2 regions of the Paenibacillus macerans genome follow, and region 1 is predicted to be linked to the other one. Evidence: predicted binding sites of a transcription regulator. Region 1 holds the regulator's gene; the other holds the start of a gene.
The links. The regulator LexA, encoded in region 1, represses DNA repair genes until DNA is damaged. The targets are predictions, from matches to a motif close to CGAACATATGTTCG.
Positions count from the first base shown of each region.

Region 2: a site for LexA is predicted at 4,798-4,811, ahead of recA (recombinase RecA). Genes of this name have one in related genera too.

Region 1 covers NZ_UGSI01000001.1:1,480,868-1,488,253, forward strand. Annotated here, with positions in the region: gene metH (methionine synthase) at 1-1,927, opposite strand, end outside; gene DYE26_RS06810 (FixH family protein) at 2,112-2,516, opposite strand; gene DYE26_RS06815 (HAD family hydrolase) at 2,581-3,378, opposite strand; gene DYE26_RS06820 (hypothetical protein) at 3,433-3,969, opposite strand; gene DYE26_RS06825 (DUF896 domain-containing protein) at 3,983-4,156, opposite strand; gene DYE26_RS06830 (LysM peptidoglycan-binding domain-containing protein) at 4,423-4,707, opposite strand; gene lexA (transcriptional repressor LexA) at 5,199-5,825, shown strand; gene DYE26_RS33335 (hypothetical protein) at 5,930-6,091, opposite strand; gene glnA (type I glutamate--ammonia ligase) at 6,739-7,386, opposite strand, start outside.
Region 2 covers NZ_UGSI01000001.1:855,366-862,751, forward strand. Annotated here, with positions in the region: gene DYE26_RS03960 (YajQ family cyclic di-GMP-binding protein) at 1-283, shown strand, start outside; gene rimO (30S ribosomal protein S12 methylthiotransferase RimO) at 434-1,762, shown strand; gene pgsA (CDP-diacylglycerol--glycerol-3-phosphate 3-phosphatidyltransferase) at 1,759-2,346, shown strand; gene DYE26_RS03975 (competence/damage-inducible protein A) at 2,531-3,784, shown strand; gene recA (recombinase RecA) at 4,902-5,963, shown strand; gene DYE26_RS33075 (hypothetical protein) at 6,020-6,370, shown strand; gene DYE26_RS03985 (regulatory protein RecX) at 6,461-7,351, shown strand.

The sequences.
Region 1 (7,386 bases):
GAATCAGTCCTTCTTTCGTGCCCTCCACCACGTAGGAAGCGAGCCGTTCTTCCAGCGTCAGCTGTACCGTCCGTTCCTTTTTCTCCACTTTTTTGTTGCGGAAAGCCGCCACGAACGCGGCCAGCGTCTCGTCATTGGTATGATAAATAAGTTCTTCCGCCAGCCGCCGCTCTTCCTCCGGAATCTTCGCGTACCGCTCCAGCTTTTCCGTGTTGACGATCGCATAATCGAGGCCGGCCTTAGTGCATTCGTACAAAAATACGGAGTTCAGCACCTCGCGGCCCGCTTCCGGCAGACCGAAAGACACGTTGCTGACCCCAAGCACCGTTTGGCAGCTAGGCAGCGCCTCCTTGATCAGCCGGATGCCTTCAATCGTTTCCTTGGCAGAGCCGATGTACTGCTCGTCCCCCGTTCCCACCGGAAACACGAGCGGGTCAAAAATTAAATCCTCGGCGTTTAATCCGTACTTGTTCACGAGCAAATCGTGGGAACGTTTGGCCACTTCCAATTTGTCTTCGCGGGTGATCGCCTGTCCGCGTTCGTCGATCGTCCCTACGACCACAGCCGCCCCGTATTTATGAATCAGCGGGACGACGCGTTCGAATTTCTCTTCCCCATCCTCAAGGTTAATGGAGTTAATAATCGATTTCCCCTGGCAGTATTTCAGCGCCAGGTCGATGACCTTCGGATCGGTCGTATCGATCATCAAAGGCACTTTCACCTTCTTGACGACCAGTTCAAGAAACTTCTTGATGTCCTCCGCTTCGTCGCGGTCCGGATCCTGAACGCACACGTCGATCACCTGGGCGCCGTTCTTCACCTGGGCCCGGGCGATTTCCGAAGCCTCTTCGTATTTGCCTTCCACGATGAGGCGTTTGAATTTTCGCGACCCCAGAACATTCGTTCGCTCTCCGACCAAATAAGGCCGATTTGCCGCTTCGACATAAACCGGCTCGATTCCAGACAACGCCGGAGGGTGGTCTCCGGCCAGCGTGCGCGGCCGGTATCCGCTCAGCTTCTGCGCCAGGGCGGCGATATGTGCCGGGGTTGTGCCGCAGCAGCCGCCCGCGACGTTCAGCCACCCCTCCTCGGCGAACGCGGCCATTTTCTGGGCCAGCGATTCCGGGGATTCGTGGTATTTGCCGTTTTCATCCGGCAGTCCAGCGTTCGGGTGGCAGCTTACCGCGGCTTTCGCAATGCCGGAAAGCGTGCGGATATGATCGCGCATAAATTCCGGGCCGGTGGCGCAGTTCAATCCAACCGAAATCGGCTTCAAATGCTCGAGCGAAATATAAAACGCTTCGATATTTTGCCCGGCCAAAGTCGTACCCATCGGCTCGATCGTTCCGGAAATCATCAGCGGCAGCTGTTTCCCCGATTTTTGCAGCGCCCGCGTTATCCCGATACTTCCGGCTTTCACGTTCAGCGTATCCTGGGACGTTTCCAGCATCAGCGCATCCACGCCGCCATCGATCAGGGCGATGGCCTGCTCCTCGTAGCTTTCGGTTAATTCGTCGAAGGTGACCCCGCCGGTGACGGACAGCGTTTTGGTCGTCGGACCAAGTACGCCAACGACATATCTCGGATGGTCCGGCGTACTGTATTTCTTCGCGGCCTCTACGGCTAGCTTTGCCGCCGCCAAATTCAATTCCCTTGCTCTATGGGATATATCGTATTCGGCCAGAACAACGGAGGTTGCCCCAAACGTATTCGTTTCTATCAGGTCGGCTCCGGCCGCCAAATATTGCTCGTGAATGCCTTGAATCACATCCGGACGGGTGAGAACGAGCATCTCGTTGCAGCCATCCAGCTCTTCCCCGCCGAAATCGCTCGGAACAAGGTTCTCCTGCTGGATCATGGTGCCCATGGCGCCATCAAGTATCAATATTCGTTCTTTTATTCGGTCTTCCAGGCTCGGTTTGCTCATGATCATGTCCCTCCCGTAAAACGTTAAGACTTAGTTTAACAGAATAAAGCGTTGAAGAAAAGAGAGGACAGGCGTATGAAATGTTGCAAAAAATGTTGCAAAAAACAAGCTGCCCTCATCTCAGCGGATGCAGGCAGCTTGATCGTTGTTGCGCGCGGGGCTTTTATGTAATGATCGATCGGCGTTACTGTACCGTAAACTGCTTGGACGGCATCGAATGTTGATCCCGTGCGGTCACATGGGAAATCACTTTATAGGTTCCCGGCTCCGCAAACTTGCGCTCGAGGACATAGGCGCCGTCTCCGGCGCTTTTTACCGTCACTTTGCTGTGCTCGGCGTTTTCGTCATCGGTGTTCCAAAATTCGAACGTAACCTCCTGCGCGTCATCGACGTTTTCCCCCCGATGCCCCACCTTGGCGGTAAACGTCACGGTCCCGCCGCTTTCAACGGTATCCGGCGTTACTTCAAGATCTACCCGGATCGGCTCCAGCGGTCCATTATCCACCGCCGCCGTTTCGCTTCGTCCGCAGCCGCCAAGCACCGTGATCAACAATACCATAACGGCGATCCGCCCGGCTTTTCCCTTCAATGGATTTCCCTCCTTTTCGCTTATTCCGTACATTCGTTTTGAGATTGGACGTTCGTACGCAAGCTTACGCCAATCGCGCGATAATTTCGTGCAGCTCGGACAAGTGCGAAATTTCGTAATCGGGCTTGATTTCGTCGCTAGGCTGTTTTCCGTCGCGATTGATCCATATGGCCGTCATGCCGACGCTGAGCGAGCCTTTGATATCGGTCGTCAGCTTGTCGCCAACCATAATCCCTTCGCCGGCATCGATCCCTAACCGTTCCAGCGCATGGCGGAAAATGGACGGATCGGGTTTGCCCTTGCCGAACTTGCCGGAAATGATGATCTCGTCAAAAAACGGCGCCAGCTCCGGCACGCCGTCGAGCTTCTCTTGCTGCAGGGCCGGGCAGCCGTTGGTCAGCAGCAGCAGCTTAACGGTTCCGTGAAGTTCCTTGAGCACTTGAAACGTTTCTTCGTAAACATGCGGACGGGCGCGGCGCTCTTTGGCGAACCGCTCCGCCAGTTCCTCGCCGAGCTGGTCGTTATCGACGCCGACGGCCAGCAACCCGCGCCGCCAGGACTCCTTGCGGTATACCGGGGCAAGCTGCTCCAGCTGGCGGAACTCCGGCTGCTCTCCGGCCGAAAACGTAGCCCATAGGCCTTCAAACGGATTAATCCCGATCATCTTCGTAAACGGATACGTTTCGTAAGACTCGTACAGTCCGCGTGCTTCCCGCCGCACCGCTTCCTCCAGCTCTTCCGGCTCGATTCCCGGAACCCGCTGCGCCGCGAACTCGCAGGCCGCGGCAAAAGCTTCCTTTACGCTGCGGTCATCCCACAGCAGCGTATCGTCCAAATCAAAACAAACAGCTTTAATCGTCATCGTTTCAACCTCGCTCCATGATCTCCCTATGGGGGCAAATGAACAACGCCTTCCTTATTCCTTGACCAGCTTCACGTGATGCGTGTTGGCATACAGTTCCAGCCGCGCGGCCATCGCCTCGGTGTCAAAGCGGTTGCGCGTCCGGTAAAATACCCATTTTGCATCCCGGATTTTCGGCTCAATTACGATTTTGTTCCGGCTTACGATGATTTTGCTGATATTTCCGGCATCCAGAGATTTGTCCCGGTTAAATTTCGAGGTGTAGAGCCAGCTTTTGTTGATGCGCAAATACGGCTTGCGGAGAAATATGGCGAGCGCCAGCACGGCGTAAAGGATGATCGTAATCCAATACATCATCGTATTCACCTCGGCCGAATTCCCGATGATGCCGACGCTGGCATAGAGCAGAGCCAACAAGAACAGCACGATCGGCAAAATAAAGTTGCGCCCTTTGAAGACGTCGCCTTCCCCGTTAGGTCCCAAGACGCTTCTCGCGTTTCTTCCGCCCTGCCCGCTCCCCAAATTCGGGCCCTTTCCTTTTTTCTGCATCCGGAGCTGATTCCGCTCCACTTTCCGGTCAAACGAAGCCATGCATGTTCCTCCCCTATTTATCTACAATCTCGATCGATTCGAGTTGCCGGCGAAAATTTCTGCGGACATTCTCCAGGTATGTTTCGCGAAGCTGGGCTCTTTCCAGCATCTCGTCCTGCGTTAAACCTTCCGTTTTATGCTTGCGGGCCAGTTCGTTAATCCGCTTTACCAAAGCATCGATGTCCATATCTTCCTCCTGGATTCATTTACTATGCGCTCCGATGATTCCGGTTTAGCCGCACTTTGGCGGAACAAGCATCATGCAGGGCATTAATTCTTACTTTGACATGAGAAAAAGAGCTTGTCAAGGCGGCGGAAATCACTCCAGAACGCCAATGGCAAGCCCCTTTAGTTTATAGAAATGGTTTAAAAAGTCCGCTTTGACGACAGCCCCTTATAAACACGCGCTAACATATATAAGAAAATAACGATTTCCGTATGTTGTACGTATTGTCATTCCAAAGGAATGAACAAAATATCCCCCGCCTTAATCTCGCTAGAGTTCAACCCGTTGACGCGAATCAACTTCTTGATGTAGACGCGCGTGTCCGATCCTTGCGGCTTATGTTCAACCGCGATTTCCCACAATGTATCCCCGGGCAGAACAACGACTTGCTCAAGCTCCCGCTCCGGACGGCCGGAATCGGAGGAGGCGGCAAATGCCGTTACCACGCCCGTACAAGTAAGGCTCAGCACCAGAAGAAAAACGGCAACCTTGGCGAGGCTGTGACGAAACATCGAAATATGTAGTCTTCTCTTTGCGGGACGAGTAAAAGAAGGTTGGTCATAGATGCTTCTATAGGTAGTGTATCTTGGCATAAATTCATCACTCCAAACAAGCGTTCTTATTAATGCCATTACTATAACACGAACATTTGTTTGATTCAACACTTTTTTCGAACAATTGTTCCCTTTTTTCTTTAGTGCGAGTTTAAAAAGTCAGTTATTCAGCACCGAGAAAGTTGGTTGAAGCCGTGGACGTTAGGAGCTTAGCGTTCGTTTTGGGTACGTGAACACCTGAATGCTTCCTTAGGAACATGCTTCGGAAGCATATGCTAGAGCCCGGCTGAATTCAAGATTCGACGTCGAAACCGCTTCATAATCCGCTTCGTGATCAAAAGATTACTTTTTGATTTCTTTTTAAAGTTTACTTTTAGAACTAATGTTTGTGCGAACGGAAGTTCTGTGTTATAATTTTTCCAAACGTTACTAAATGGGGTTGATCCGATATGTCAAAGATATCCAGCCGGCAACAGGCCATTCTGGAATTTATCCGCAATGAAGTTCGCGCCAAGGGATACCCTCCCTCTGTCCGGGAGATTGGGGAAGCTGTAGGACTTGCCTCCAGCTCTACGGTTCACGGCCATTTGGACCGGTTGGAGAAGAAGGGGCTGATCCGCCGCGATCCGACCAAGCCGCGTGCCATCGAGCTGTTGAATCAGGAAGAATCCGAGAGTTTCAATAACTTCGCTCAAACCGTCGCACGCGTTCCCGTCGTGGGCAAAGTCACGGCCGGTGTTCCGATTACCGCCACGGAGAACATCGAAGATTACTTTCCGCTGCCGGATCATTACACAAGAGACGGAGAAATCTTCATGCTCTCCGTAGTTGGGGACAGCATGATCGAAGCCGGCATACATAATGGAGATTACGTGATTGTCCGCCAGCAGCAGACAGCGAACAACGGGGATATCGTGGTTGCGATGACCGAAGACGACGAGGCGACGGTCAAAACCTTTTACAAGGAGAAGGACCATATTCGTCTGCAGCCGGAAAATCCGACCATGGAGCCGCTGCGTCTGAAGCACGTGACCATCCTCGGTAAAGTGGTGGGCTTGTTCCGGGATCTGAACTGATTCATTTTACGGCAATGAAAAAAGGACGAAGCAGAACAGTCTGCAGCGTCCTTTTTTCCACTTGAAATTTTCATCGGAAAAGGGATGATGCACCCCTCCGTCCGCTAGTCCCAATCCAAATCCGGGAAATAAGGCATCGTTCCGTAGCCGGATTTTCCCCGTCTGCCTCGCATTCCCCATCCAAACCCGAATCCCGCCCGTTCGGAAACCCACCACTGTTTCAAACGATACCGGCGCCGCTGATATCTTTTGAGTGCGGTAACCATTTCATTCAACCTCCTTATATCTATAAGGTATCCAATCGCTGAATAAAAAACGGCATAATTACAGTTTCCAAAATATTCTAGTCCAATAAACGGACTCGCCAGGCCGGTTGATGGAAAAAGTATGAACTGCATAAGATTATTTTTTATCTTAACCCGTTGCGCTGAGCCTTCCAGTGTGATGGTACTTGGATCGAAGGAGGATCTCCGGTCCGGCTCTAACAACATAAGGACAAAAAACGTCGTTATTCCGGCGAAGTCCGTCAATTTGAGAGAAAGAGAGACAATTTATGCCGCTATTTTCCCCCGCCCTCGAGAAAATGCTGCATTCCGGACGGTTCACAGGTCAATAAGAACAAAAAATGCCGCTAATGGGGATAAATATGCCTGGGTCCGGATGATAAGTACATAAAGTGCCGCTATTTTGAAGGTCAACGGTGTATCGTTCCACCCGACGGTTAGCCGTACCATCCAACAGGTTGGTCATTCTACTCGACAGGTCAGCCGTTCCACCCGACAGGTTAGCCGTTCATCCGGCGCAAAGTCGTTCCAGCAGCAGGCTGTTAAGCGTCGATATCCTAGGCTGAGCCCATTATTGCCCGCAAAAAACAAAAATCCCCTGAGGCCAACGGCCCCAAGGGATTCCTCAATTAATACAGCGTCATGTACTGATCGCGTTCCCACGGATGTACTTGCGTGCGGAAAATATCCCATTCGATTTCCTTCAACTCGTAGAAATGGGTCAAGGCGTGATCGCCAAGCGCCTCGGAAATGATTTCGCTGCGGAGCAGCTCGCCAAGCGCTTCCTTCAGATCGGCCGGCAGGCTTGGAATGCCTTCTTCGACGCGCTCTTCCTCGGACATCACATAGATATTGCGATCGACCGGTTCCACCAGCGGAAGCTCCTTCTTGATGCCATCCAGGCCCGCTTTGAGCATCACGGCAAGCGCCAGGTAAGGATTGGCCGCCGGGTCAGGGTTCCGCACCTCGACCCGGGTGCTGAGGCCGCGGGAAGCCGGAATCCGGATCATCGGGCTGCGGTTGCTGGAAGACCAGGCCACATAACACGGCGCTTCATAACCCGGAACAAGGCGTTTGTATGAGTTGACCGTCGGGTTCGTGATCGCCGCGAACGCGCGGGCGTGCTTCAGAATGCCGGCCATGTAATGACGGGCTTCCTTGCTCAGGCCAAGCGGATCGCTTTCCTCATAAAACGCGTTCGTATCCCCTCTAAACAGCGATTGGTGGCAGTGCATCCCCGAGCCGTTGACGCCGAACAGCGGCTTCGGCATAAACGT
Region 2 (7,386 bases), 630 kb from region 1:
GATCAAGCGCGGGCTGCCGATCAAAAATTTGGATTACGGCAAAGTGGAGCCCGCTTCGATGGGCACGGTGCGGCAGCGCATCAGCTTGAAACAGGGCATCGACCAGGAGAACGCGAAGAAAATCAACGTGCTGATCCGCGACTCCAAGCTGAAGGTCAAAAGCCAAATCCAGGGCGATCAAATCCGCGTCACCGGCAAAAGCAAGGACGATTTGCAGCAAATCATTCAGCTGTTGCGCAAAGCCGATTTGTCGCTCGATTTGCAGTTTACGAACTTTAAATGACTCCGGAAAGGTCTCCTGCGGCGCTTCCCGCGCCTGCTTGAGACCCTTTTCATATTTTTGACAGCCGCCTTTTCCGAATATTATACTTGTAGAGGCTGTTCAATCGATGAACATGGCTTGATCACGGCTTGAATTATGGGGGAAATCGTCATGACTGAAAAGGTGAAAATCGTTACACTTGGCTGCGAGAAAAACTTGGTTGACTCCGAAATCATGTCGGGGCTGATCGACCGGCGCGGCTATTCCTTGGTGGACGACCGCGATGACGCCACGGTCATCATCGTCAATACGTGCGGTTTTATCGACGCCGCCAAAGAAGAGTCGGTAAACACGATTCTGGAGCTGGCCGAGCTTAAAGAAAGCGGAAAATTGAAGGCGCTGATCGTGTCGGGGTGTCTGACGCAGCGCTACAAACAAGCGCTCATGGAGGAAATGCCGGAGATCGACGGAATCGTCGGAACGGGCGATTTCCATAACATCACGCAGATCGTCGATGAGGCGGTGAAGGGCAAGAAGCCGGTATATGTAGGCAATCCGGTGTTCAACTACGAGCAGGTGCTGCCGCGCAAGCTGTCGACGGCCCGTTATACGGCGTATGTGAAAATCGCCGAGGGCTGCGACAACAACTGCACCTTCTGCAGCATCCCGCTGATGCGGGGCAAATTCCGCAGCCGTTCCATCGAATCGATCGTGGAGGAAGTCAAAGGCATGGCTGCGCAAGGGGTCAAGGAATTCAGCCTGATCGCCCAGGATTCCACCAATTACGGCACCGATCTGTACGGGGACTATAAACTGCCTGAGCTGCTGGACCGCGTCAGCCGGGTGGACGGTGTGGAATGGGTGCGGCTGCATTATGCGTATCCGGGCTTTTTTACGGATGAATTGATCGATATGATCGCGTCCAATCCGAAGATTTGCAAATACGTGGATATGCCGCTGCAGCATAGCGAGGACGCGATCCTGAAAAGAATGCGGCGCCCCGGACGCAACCGGGATATCCGCGAACTGATCGCCAAAATCCGCTCCCGCATCCCGGACGTTTCTTTGCGCACGTCGCTGATCGTGGGATTCCCGGGCGAAACCGAGGAAGATTTCGAGCGGCTATGCGATTTCGTCCGGGAGATCAAATTCGACCGGCTGGGCGTGTTTACATACTCGCAGGAAGAGGATACGCCGGCTTCGCGGCTGCCGGATCAGGTCGCCGAGGACGTCAAGGAATGGCGGGCCAATACGTTGATGGAGATTCAGCGCACCGTGGCGAACGAAAACAGCGGCAAATACATCGGCAAAGTGCTGGATGTCCTTGTGGAGCGCTACGATGGGCGGAGCGACGTTTATGTGGGGCGCTCGCAATTCGACGCGCCCGAAATCGACGGGGAAGTGTTCGTGACGAACTGCTCCGGGAATATCGGCGATATTGCCAAAGTGCGGATTACGCACGCATTTGAATATGATTTAACCGGGGAGGCTGTCCTGTGAATTTGCCCAACCGCATTACACTGACGCGTATTTTTATGATTCCGGTGATGCTGCTTTTTTTGCTGCTGGATGCGGGCTGGCTGTCTTATGAGCTCGTTGCGGGCACATACGCGCTGCCGGTCCATCAGTTGATTGCCGCGGTGCTGTTCATCGTCGCCGCCAGCACGGACGGAATCGACGGATACATCGCCCGGAAATACAATTTGGTGACGAATCTGGGCAAACTGCTCGACCCGCTTGCCGACAAGCTGCTGGTGGGCACCGTGTTGATCGGGCTCGTGTCGCTTGGCAAATGCAACGCCTGGATCGCCGTCATCATTATCGCGCGCGAATTTGCGGTAACCGGCCTGCGGGAGGTAGCGCTGCTCGAAGGTTCCGTGATCGCCGCCAGCAAATGGGGTAAAGCGAAAACAATCATCCAGATCATCGCGATTACCGTGCTGCTTCTGAACAATTTCCCGTTTGCCTGGCTGAACATCCCGTTTGACGATATCGCGATCTGGCTGGCGGCGATCATTACGATTTATTCGGGCATCGACTATTTCGTCAAAAATAAAAGCGTGCTTTCTTTTTCGAAAATGTAGTGCCTTGAGTGCGATGCTTGGGGTGTGATCCATTGAGTGTGATCCTTGGGGTGTAATGCTTTGAATGTGATGCTCTGAGTGAGATGCTTTGAATGCGATGCTTTGCGTGCTATGTTTTGAAGCGAAGTATTTAATGCTCAGGCAGAGGCTTGTTTTGGATTGCCGGAAGGAGACGTGAAAGCAAATGAAAGCGGAAATTATCGCGGTGGGGACGGAGCTGCTGCTCGGGCAAATCGTAAACACCAATGCGCAATATTTATCCCAGGAGCTGGCCGCGCTTGGGATTGACGTATATTTTCAGACGGTGGTCGGCGACAACCGGAAGCGGTTTGCCCAAGCGGTGGAGACGGCGGCTGCCCGCGCCGATTTGCTGATTTTTACCGGGGGGCTCGGGCCGACGCAAGACGATTTGACCAAGGAGGCGCTGGCCGAGGTGCTTGGGCGGCCGCTCTATGTCGACCCGGAAGCGATGGCGAATGTCGAACGCTTTTTCAAGGACAGGGGCGTGCCGATGACGGAAAACAACCGCCGCCAGGCGCTGGCGATTGACGGCGGGACCCCGCTTCCGAACGAAACCGGTCTGGCGGTTGGGGATGCGGTTGCGGCCGGCGGCAAGTTTTATATCGTTTTGCCCGGTCCGCCGAAGGAAATGAAACCGATGTTCGAGCGCCAGGCGAAGCCGTGGATTTTGAAGCATGCGCTATCCGAGGAAATGCCGATCTATTCGAAAATGCTCAAGTTTGCCGGGATCGGCGAATCGGCGCTGGAGACGAAGCTGCTCGATTTGATCAAGGAGCAGTCGGACCCGACCGTGGCCCCTTACGCCAAGGAAGGCGAGGTCACGATCCGCGTTTCCACCAAGGCGGCGAGCGAACGGGAAGCGATGGAGAAGCTGGGTGCTATGGAGCGGGAAATCGCTTCCCGCTTGCCGGAGCATCTGTACGCGAACGTCGATGTGCCGATCGAGCAGAAGATTTTGGAGCTGATGGCCCAGCGCGGGCTGACGCTCAGTGCGGCCGAGAGCTGCACCGGCGGGCTGCTGATGGAGATGATCACCGCGATTCCGGGGAGCTCGGCCGTGTTTATGGGCGGCATCGTCTGCTATTCCAACGCGATGAAGGAGAAGCTGCTGAACGTTCCGCATGAACTGCTCGAAGGCGATGGCGCTCCTGGCGCCGTCAGCGCGGAAACGGCGCGGGTGCTGGCTGAGCAGGTGCGGCTGACCGCCGATACCGACTTTGGCCTTTCGATCACCGGCGTCGCCGGCCCAGGCGCTTCCGAACGCAAGCCGGCCGGGCTCGTCTATATCGCGATCTCCCGCCGCGGCGGGGATACGGCCGTATACGAGCTGAACCTGAAAGGCAACCGCGATGCCGTCCGCATGCGCTCGGCCAAAACGATTTTGTACCGGTTGTGGAGAGCGTTGATGGAGTCGTAAGCTTAGTGCATGTGCATGTGTGAGAGCGATGAGTTCCCGCAGCTTAATTGACACCGCGTTCTGATTGGAGTTATCCAATAGAATTGAAATTTAACGGCAAACCCGGCAGTTTGATTGGATATTTCCAATTGATTAGATTCAGCAGGAGCATAACGGGCGATTTTGAGCGCGATCTATTGGATATTTCCAATGAGAACTCCAAAAATCGAGCGAGTTCCGACAATCTATTGGATTTTTCCAATGAGTGGTGAAGGGACAACCGGATTGCAGAGGCTCTGGTCGTATGGCGCACGATGCTCACCGTCTCAGCATGCTTCTTGCACTTTTCGGCCGCTTGGCATATAATCAAGACACGGAAGAACCGTAGCAAACGAACAGTTGTGCTGCGGTTCTTTTTTTGTTTGGAAATTTGTTTGGGAGGAGGAGCGAAGTTGTACGTTTTGGCGAACGTTGGGTCGATGTCTAGTTGTGTCTAATCAATTGACTAGTTAAAGCCCTGCACCGAAGTATAGCCGAATCCCGGAGGGAGAGCGGCTGCAAGCACAAAAGTCACTATAGGAGCACCAAGCAAGGGATAAACAAGCTAAAGCCTTGCGCCAAAGTAAAGCGAATCCCGGAGGGAGAGCGGCTGCAAGCACAAACATTGCAGAATAAACAGCTTACGTAGCAGTTCACCCCCGCAGGAGCGCCATAAGCAGAGCGTGCCCGAAGGGCGACAAGCGGCAGTCTTCCCCATAGCTACCCGGGTGCACGTGAAAGCAGCAGTGCCTGCAGCGTGTTTTCAGGTAGCCCTGGAGCACCAATAGTAAGACGTACCCCGAAGGGGAGAAAAGCGTTCCAAGCACGAAGTAAGCGAATCCCGCAGGGAGAGCGCCAAGGGAGCGCCTCAGAACCTCCCGCGTTAGTTCAATTTGCGGGAATCCAAAGGGCAGCAGGCTCTTGGGGCCCTCCCTTACGGTAAGGGAGGGTTTGGGAGGGTTGAGATCCCGGTTTGAGAGGGTTGAAAATTTACGCGAATATATGTTCGAAAAAGTGCTTGGCAAACATTCCAAAACAAGGTACAATTATAGACGTTGGAAGTAATCGTGTTATTATCTCATTTAAGGATGTGAGCTGATTGTCAGATCGTAAAGCTGCGCTGGAAATGGCGCTTCGGCAAATAGAAAAACAATTCGGTAAAGGTTCGATCATGAAACTGGGCGAGTCGACGCACATGCAAGTGGAGATCGTCCCAAGCGGATCGATCGCTTTGGATATTGCTTTGGGTACCGGGGGATTGCCCCGCGGCCGTATTATTGAAGTGTACGGACCGGAGTCTTCGGGTAAGACGACGGTAGCGCTGCACGCGATTGCGGAAGTTCAGAAAATCGGCGGACAAGCCGCATTTATCGACGCGGAACATGCTCTGGATCCTTCCTATGCAAGCAAGCTTGGCGTAAACATCGACGAGTTGCTTTTGTCCCAGCCGGATACGGGCGAACAAGCGTTGGAAATCGCCGAAGCGCTCGTGCGCAGCGGTGCGGTTGACATCATCGTTATCGACTCTGTTGCCGCGCTCGTACCTAAGGCGGAAATCGAAGGCGAGATGGGGGATTCCCACGTCGGTTTGCAAGCCCGCTTGATGTCTCAAGCGCTGCGGAAGCTGTCGGGGGCGATCAGCAAATCGAAAACGATCGCGATCTTCATTAACCAGCTTCGCGAGAAAGTCGGCGTAATGTTCGGGAATCCGGAGACAACGCCGGGTGGACGGGCCTTGAAATTCTATTCGACGATCCGTCTGGACGTTCGCCGCGTGGAAACGATCAAGATGGGCAACGATATGGTCGGAAACCGGACGCGGATTAAAGTCGTGAAGAATAAAGTCGCTCCGCCGTTCAAACAAGCCGAAATCGACATTATGTACGGCGAAGGTATTTCCAAAGAGGGCAGCATCATCGACATCGGCGTGGAATTGGATATCGTGGATAAGAGCGGTGCATGGTATTCGTTCGCGGGCGAACGCCTCGGTCAAGGCCGGGAGAACGCGAAACAGTTCTTGAAAGAGCATACGGAAATCGCCAATTCGATTGAACAAAAAATCCGGGAATCGAGCAATTTGACCACTGCGGTTGCTCCTGCGTCGCCAAGCGAACTGGAAATGGAACTCCAAGAGGAGCAAGCGCTTTTCGGAGATGAATAAGGCAGCAGCCATGAAGCGCTCTGACCCCGTCGGTAAATAGCCGGGGCAGGGCGCTTTTGCAGTTTGGGGGCGGTTGGCCGAAAACGGTAAAAATACAGCTTGACCTAAAAATCCGTGTTGACAGCTGGCTACTGGAACGACAGAGCGTCGGCATTCAAAATAGCGGCACTTTATGTGCTTATTATCCTGAGTCAGGCATGTTCATCCTCATTAGCGGCATTTTTTGTACTTATTTTTCTATGAATGGCCCAGAACGTGAGGATTTCCTGGCGACTCGAGAAAATAACGACATAAATTGTCTCTATTTCCCTCAAATGGACGGAAATCGCCGGAATAACGCCATTTTTTACTCTTGTGTTTTTCGCTGGAGTATACCAGGCAGCCTGGGTTTGCAGGTTTTCTTATAGTTTTATCGAGCGGCGTATTTTTTTGGACACACAAAGCCGAATCTACACCTGGTACCAGTCCGGTCCGGGTGTGACACAGGAGGAACGCAGTTGAATCAATGGGAGAAAAGCCGTGGAAAAGATCAAAGCGGCGGGCACGATATCGTTGACATATCCGATGAGATGTTTTGGCAGGAAAGATTGCGGACGCCTGACCGAAAGGGATTCAGACAACTGGAAGGATCCAGACAAGTGGAGGGATCCAGGCAAGTGCAGGATTCCGTCCAGGTAGAGGACTCCGTCCAAGTGAAGGAATCCGGATTATCCGCTTTTCCGGAAGACGCGGAGCTGGTCATTACTTCGGTGCAGGTGCTGAAGCGGCCGAAACATCGGTACCGGATTTTTTTCGGAGCGTACGCGTTTGAGGTTCATGAGGATGTCATGATCAAATACCGCATGATCAAAGGGGCGGTTTTCACCAAAGCGGAGCTGGAGGAGATCGTTTCGGCGGATGAGCGGCAGCAGGGGTATGCGGACGCTCAGACGTATTTGAGCCGGAAGCCGCGGACCGCGTATGAAATCTCCATGCGCCTAAAGGAAAAAGGCTGGGGAGAGGAAACGATAAACGATGTTATCGGCCGGCTGCAAGCCGAAGGTTATCTCGATGACGCCGCATATGCGCAGGAATGGGCTGCACAGCGGGTGAAACTGCGGGGGAAGGGAAAACTATGGGTGCGCCACGAACTGCGCCAGAAAGGGGTCTCCAAGCCTCTGATCGAGGACGCGCTGGGCGAAGTCAGCGAAGACGACGAATTCGCGAGCGCGATGCTGCTGGGGGCCAAGAAATGGCGCGGTACTTCCGGCGAACCGTTAGATAAAAAACGCAAGACAGGAGCTTTTTTGCAGCGCAGAGGTTTTTCCGGAAAAATCGTCTCAAAAGTGCTTCGGGAGCTCGGCCGCGAAGACGGAATGAGCGCTGAAGACGAGTGGGACGCGGAATAGCCGGACAAGACCGGAACGGGAGGGAACTCTTGTCA